DNA from 3 places in the Bradyrhizobium sp. CB2312 genome. Region 1 is predicted to be linked to each of the others. Evidence: predicted binding sites of a transcription regulator. Region 1 holds the regulator's gene; each other region holds the start of a gene.

What was found. The regulator HrcA, encoded in region 1, represses chaperone genes, less so after heat shock. The targets are predictions, from matches to a motif close to GTTAGCACTCNCNNNNNGNGAGTGCTAAC.
Region 2: a site for HrcA is predicted at 1,464-1,492, ahead of QA642_RS12175 (co-chaperone GroES). Genes of this name have one in related genera too.
Region 3: a site for HrcA is predicted at 1,236-1,264, ahead of QA642_RS06335 (co-chaperone GroES). Genes of this name have one in related genera too.

Annotation. Positions count from the first base shown of each region.
Region 1 covers NZ_CP121668.1:173,570-175,834, forward strand. The annotation lists gene grpE (nucleotide exchange factor GrpE) at 1-464, opposite strand, end outside; gene hrcA (heat-inducible transcriptional repressor HrcA) at 574-1,662, opposite strand; gene rph (ribonuclease PH) at 1,832-2,265, shown strand, end outside.
Region 2 covers NZ_CP121668.1:2,569,475-2,571,739, forward strand. The annotation lists gene groL (chaperonin GroEL) at 1-1,022, opposite strand, end outside; gene QA642_RS12175 (co-chaperone GroES) at 1,109-1,423, opposite strand; gene QA642_RS12180 (GntR family transcriptional regulator) at 2,154-2,265, shown strand, end outside.
Region 3 covers NZ_CP121668.1:1,339,009-1,341,273, forward strand. The annotation lists gene groL (chaperonin GroEL) at 1-731, opposite strand, end outside; gene QA642_RS06335 (co-chaperone GroES) at 849-1,145, opposite strand; gene QA642_RS06340 (hypothetical protein) at 1,459-1,980, shown strand; gene QA642_RS06345 (protein phosphatase CheZ) at 2,172-2,265, opposite strand, start outside.

The sequences.
Region 1 (2,265 bases):
GCATCGGGCACTTCGAACATCGCCTGCTGGAAGTTCGGGTCGAACTTCTGGCCCTGCGGGTCGAACTTCTTCACGCCATGCTTTTCCAGCGCGTTGAGCAGCGATCGCTCGGTGAGCTCGACGCCCTCGATCAGCGAGATCAGGCCGGGATCGGCCGCGGCCCGCGCCTCGGCCGGAACGGCATCGAGCGCGCGCTGGAGATTGTCGGCGATGTCGAGCACGTCGCGGGCAAAGCCGGTGATGCCGTAGAGACGGGCGTCCGCGACCTCCTTGGTGGTACGCTTGCGTAAGTTCTCCATCTCGGCCAGCGTCCGCAGCATGCGGTCACGCGCCTCGGCGGCTTCCTTCTGCAGCAGCTCGACCGAACCCGGCTCGGGATCGTCGGGCATGATGTAGGGTTTCGACACCACGGGCTCGCCGGTCGGTGCGGTCGTGTCTTCGGGTTGCCGGTCTCGATCGGTCATCGGCTCAAATCTCGAACTCGTTTCCAGGGATTGTTGGCAAGGATTGTTGGCCCGGATATCGTGCCTAAGCGCACGAAAATCAAGCGCCCGTGATCGGCACAAATGCCGGTCAGCCGCCCAGAAGGCGGCTGACGATGCGGGCGGCGTAGTCCACGGTCGGGATCACGCGGGCATAATTCAGCCGCGTCGGCCCGATCACGCCCAAAACGCCGACGATATGACCGGCGGCATCCCGGTACGGCGAGATGATCGTGGAGGAGCCGGACAGCGAGAACAGCTTGTTCTCGGAGCCAATGAAAATCCTCACGCCCTCGGCGGTCTCGGCGCGGCCCAGCAGGTCGATCACGCCGCGCTTGGTCTCGAGATCGTCGAACAACAGGCGCACCCGCTCCAGATCCTCCAGCGCGTGCAGATCTTCGAGCAGATTGGCGTGGCCGCGGACGATGAGCTGGCGATCCTCGTTCTCGCCGCCGGACCAGCTCGCGATTCCGGCCGAAATCACCTTCTGCGTCAGCTGATCGAGCTCGGCGCGAGCCTCGCCGAGCGCAGTCTCGAGCTCGAGCCGCGCTTCGGCGAGCGTGCGGCCGCGAATGCGCGCATTGAGGAAATTACCGGCTTCCGTGATCGCGGAGGAGGGAACTCCGGGCGGCAGCGCCAGCACGCGGTTTTCGACCTGGCCGTCTTCGCCGACCAGGATCACCAACGCCTTTTCCGGTTCCAGCCGGACGAACTCGATGTGCTTCAGTCGCGCATTGGATTTTGGCGTCAGCACCACGGCTGCGGCCCGCGTGAGACCCGATAGCCGCGTCAAGGCCTGATCCAGCGCCGCCTCGACCGACTGTGCCTGGCCGACCGATGCGAGCTGGCTCTGGATCGACGCGCGCTCGGCCTCGTTGAGATCGCCGACCTGCATCAGGGCATCGACGAAGAAACGCAGGCCGAGTTCCGTCGGCAAGCGGCCGGCGGAGGTATGTGGCGCGTAGATCAGGCCGAGCTGTTCCAGATCGGCCATAACGTTGCGGACCGAGGCCGGCGACAGCGGCATCGCGATCAGCCGCGAGATATTGCGCGAGCCGACGGGCTCGCCGGTCGCGAGATAGCTTTCGACAATTTGACGAAAGATGTCGCGGGAACGCTCGTTGAGCTGGGCGAGGCCTGCGTGCGGCGCGATCAGATGGATCGGATCGTGATGGGCCACAGACGGTAACTCCTCTCAGATGCTCATAATTTGTCCATCCAGGACGGTTCTGACAAGCGTGGCGTTTGCGGGGTGGAAAACCGGGGGTGAAAAAACCTTGCCGCCCACCCTCACCCCACCTACAAGCACCGCGAACCGCCCATTTCCGCGAGTTTTTGGAGGATTTCCCATGCGGCCAAGCCGCCGTGCGCCCGACGAATTGCGCCCCGTGACGCTGGAGCGTGGCGTGGTCAAATATGCGGAGGGCTCGTGCCTGGTGAAATTCGGCGACACCCATGTGCTGGTCACCGCCACGCTGGAGGACCGCCTGCCGCCATGGCTGAAGGGCCAGGGCCGCGGCTGGGTCACCGCCGAATACGGCATGCTGCCGCGCGCGACCTCGGAACGCACCCGCCGCGAGGCCTCCGCCGGCAAGCAGAGCGGCCGCACCGTCGAGATCCAGCGCCTGATCGGCCGCTCGCTTCGCACTATCGTCGACCTCGAAGCGCTCGGCGAGCGCCAGATCACGGTCGATTGCGACGTGCTCCAGGCCGACGGCGGCACCCGCACGGCCTCGATCACCGGTGCCTGGGTCGCGCTCGCCGATTGCATCAACTGGATGAA
Region 2 (2,265 bases), 2.4 Mb from region 1:
TCGGCCTTCTTGCCGGCGCCGCTGACGATCGTGGTGTTCTCCTTGTCGATCATCACCTTCTTGGCGCGACCGAGCATGTTGAGCGTCACGTTCTCGAGCTTGATGCCGAGGTCCTCCGAGATCGCCTGGCCGCCAGTCAGGATCGCGATGTCCTGCAGCATGGCCTTGCGGCGATCGCCGAAGCCCGGAGCCTTGACGGCCGCGACCTTCAGGCCGCCGCGCAGACGGTTGACGACCAGGGTCGCGAGCGCTTCGCCTTCGACGTCTTCGGCGATAATGATAAGCGGCTTGCCGCTCTGCACCACGGCTTCCAACAAGGGAAGCAATTCATTCAGTTGAGATAGCTTTTTCTCATTGATCAGGACGTAGGCATCATCCATTTCAACGCGCATCTTTTCGGCGTTGGTGACGAAGTAGGGCGAGATATAGCCGCGGTCGAACTGCATGCCCTCGACAACTTCGAGTTCGGTCTCGAGCGACTTGGCTTCCTCGACGGTGATGACACCCTCGTTGCCGACCTTCTTCATGGCGTCCGAGATGAACTTGCCGATCTCCGCATCGCCGTTAGCCGAGATGGTGCCGACCTGGGCGATCTCCTCGTTCGAGGTGACCTTCTTGGAGTTCTTGACGAGGTCGGCGACCGCGGCCTCCACAGCCATGTCGATACCGCGCTTCAGATCCATCGGGTTCATGCCCGCGGCAACCGACTTGGCGCCTTCACGGACGATCGCAGCCGCCAAGACGGTCGCAGTGGTAGTGCCATCGCCAGCCGCGTCAGCGGACTTTGAGGCGACTTCGCGCACCATCTGGGCGCCCATGTTCTCGAACTTGTCGTCGAGCTCGATTTCCTTGGCGACGGTGACGCCGTCCTTGGTGATGCGGGGAGCGCCGAACGACTTGTCGAGCACGACGTTGCGGCCCTTCGGGCCGAGCGTCACTTTCACCGCATTGTGGAGGATGTCGACACCGCGGAGCATGCGGTCGCGGGCATCGACGCCGAATTTGACTTCTTTGGCTGACATATTGGGTTTCCCTGAGTTTTTACTTGCGTCTCACCCTTTGAGGCGCCGGCAGGCGCTCCTCAGGGGTAAGCGGCGCGAGCGGTGGACTAGGCGGCCTTCTTCTTGGAAGCCACCTCGGTGAGAACGCCCATGATGTCGCTCTCCTTCATGATCAGCAGTTCCTGGCCGTCGATCTTGACCTCGGTGCCTGACCACTTGCCGAACAGCGCGCGATCACCGACCTTCAAGTCGATCGGGATCAGCTTGCCGGCTTCGTCGCGGCCACCCGGGCCAACGGCGACGACTTCGCCCTGGGAGGGCTTTTCCTTGGCAGTGTCGGGAATGATGAGGCCGCCAGCGGTCTTCTCTTCTGCGTCGATGCGCTTGACCACGACGCGGTCGTGAAGGGGACGGAATTTCATGGTCTCCTCCTATTTTTTCGAGTTGCGTTATTTTCGATGAAATAGCAATCGAAGCCAGCGAGTGCTAACCACTCCGAAAGTAAGCTGGCTTGGCCGGCATACAAGACAAAACCACGAAGGATTGCACTAAGGACATAGGGGCCGTTAGCACGTGCGGTAAGCCATTGTTAAAGCCGAAAGATCCGCTGAATGCCAGCCGTGGTTGAGAGCGAAGAGTCTGGTCGACTCGTGAAGCGAATTTCGCGTTCCTCTCCCTACCGACTTGCCTGTGTCGAGGGCCGGAGGAGAGAGTTTGTTTCCGGTCTCTATCCCTCCAACAAAAAAAGCATTTGAAAACATGTGCGGCACTGCCGGGGACGGCTGATCGAGCAACGGTTATCTGAGACTGATGCTCTGCAAATTGGCGAGCGGACGGTCCCAGTGCCAATTTACTCAGCTAACACGCTGCCTGTGGCTGATCGTACATGCCAGCGGTATCCCATGCGGATACACCAGGTTCATCGCAAAGGCAGAGTCAAGACCGTCCGTCTTGCCTAACTCTTGCAAGCCATTCATTTCAGCAATATGCACGGTTCTTGCGCAGCAATTCCGGCGGAAGCATCCCGTCGCGGTGCAGCGGCAAGCGTCGGATGTCCCATCACGGTGCGGGATAAGCCGCGAACGCGAAGCACCTCGACAAGCCGCAGTTGCATGACTACCGATCTGCCAGACTGTCTCCCGAGGAATGAACGTGACGAAGTCGACCGCGCGCAAGCCAAAATCCGCAACAAACGTTCTGCGCGCGGCTGCGGCGGAGGCACCGAAGCGTCTGCGGTCGGATGGTAACGTCACCGAAACGACCT
Region 3 (2,265 bases), 1.2 Mb from region 1:
CCCGACTGCACCACGGCTTCGAGCACAGGCAGCATGGCCTGCAGGCCGGACAGCTTCTTCTCGTGCAGGAGGATGTAGGCGTCCTCGAGCTCGGCGGTCATCTTCTCGGGGTTGGTGACGAAGTACGGGCTGAGATAGCCGCGGTCGAACTTCATGCCCTCGACGATGTCGACTTCGGTGTCGAGCGACTTGTTTTCCTCGACGGTGATGACACCCTCGTTGCCGACCTTCTGCATCGCCTGGGCGATCATCTTGCCGATGGCGGCATCGCCGTTGGCCGAGATGGTGCCAACCTGGGCGACCTCGGAGGAGGCGGCGACGGGCTTCGCGCGCTTCTCGATGTCCTTGACCACGGCCAGGACGGCGCTGTCGATGCCGCGCTTGAGGTCCATCGGGTTCATGCCGGCGGCAACCGCCTTGGCGCCTTCGCGCACGATGGCCTGGGCCAGCACGGTCGCGGTGGTGGTGCCGTCGCCGGCGAGGTCGTTGGTCTTGGAGGCGACCTCACGCACCATCTGGGCGCCCATGTTCTCGAACTTGTCCTCGAGCTCGATCTCCTTGGCGACGGTGACGCCGTCCTTGGTGATGCGCGGCGCGCCGAAGCTCTTCTCGATGACGACGTTGCGGCCCTTCGGGCCGAGCGTCACCTTGACGGCGTTGGCGAGAATGTCGACGCCGCGCAGCATGCGATCGCGCGCGTCTCCGGAGAATTTGACGTCCTTGGCAGCCATGGTCTGCAGTCCCTCGTGTTGCGTGATGTGTCTTGGTTCGTGCTGTGCGGCGGAATGATGGATGCCCGGATCGCGCGATCCGGGCATGACATTCAGCGGCCGTTCAGGCGGATGGCCTTAGGCCAGCACGCCCATGATGTCCGACTCCTTCATGATCAGGAGCTCTTCGTTGTCGATCTTGACCTCGGTGCCCGACCACTTGCCGAACAGGACGCGGTCGCCCGCCTTGAGGTCGATCGGAATCAGCTTGCCGGTCTCGTCGCGGCCGCCGGGGCCGACGGCAACGACCTCGCCCTGGGACGGCTTTTCCTTGGCGGTGTCCGGAATGATGATGCCGCCCTTGGTCTTTTCCTCGGCGTCGATACGTTTGACCACGACACGGTCATGCAGCGGACGAAATTTGGATTTAGCCATGACGTTTCCCTTTGGAGGCTCGCTTCGGAAGTAGTGAATTCGGTGGGGCGGCGCTACCGTTCCTCCTCTTCCCGAGGATCGAACGGCGCGCTTAGCAATCGGGCTTTCCGAGTGCTAAGAGTGGCCCGGGAATATGGCTTGGCCGCGATCCTGTCAAGCAAAGGTGGTTAAGCGATTGGTGAGGCGGATATAGGATGGTGGCATTAGAAACTTGGTCGGGGCGCCCGCGTATTAAAGGACGTCATTGCCCCGGCGGCAGTTTTGCGCTTGGCTGCGGGAGGGGTGCGGCCATGGTCTTGTTCGGGGGAATGCCATGATCAAATCAGCTCGCGCGCGCACGGTCGCCAATCTGGCCGCTGCCTCTGGCCTGGCGTTGCTGCTTGGCGCCTGCGGCGGCGGCATGAGCCTGCCGTCGTTCTCGTCCTCCCAGCCGGCACCCGAGGCCGAGCCCGGCGCCGGTCCTGAAATGCCGGCGAGCATCCGTGCCGACGAAATCGTCGGCCGCTGGGGTCTCGCCTCGTTCCAGAACCCGGCCGACCGCGCCCGCACCGAGGCTGCGGCGAGGGCCCAGTGCAAGAACCCCTACGTGATCACCGCCGGCTCCTCCGGTGGCGTGATCATGCATCTGGCCGACCAGGCCACCCCGCAGGAGCTGCGGCTGAAGGGCTCGCCCAGCGGCAAGAACTATATCGGACCGGCCGGCCCGACCCCCGGCGAGCAGGACCGCGAGATCGTCTCGTTCGACGGCCGCGTCCTGATCACCCGCTTCATCGACAAGGACGCCGCCACCCGCTACGGCAACATGGTCTACGTCCGCTGCGCGCCACGGGCGTAGTCTCTCTTCCTCTTCGTCATGCCCCGCGAAAGCGGGGCATCCAGTACGCCGCGGCCTCTCGATTCAATCACTGCCGTCTCTGGAATACTGGATCGCCCGGTCTTCGCCGGGCGATGACAGCGGGGGACGCCGCCAAAAACAAAAACGCCGGCCCCTGGGCCGGCGTTTTGCTTTGTCCGTGTCTCGCGCGCTCAGTCGAACAGCGCGTCGATGTCGTCCTGCGAGGCGTGGCCGACGTCGCCGGCGAGCTTCGGGCCGTTGAGGAGCTTCTCGTCGTCGCTGCGC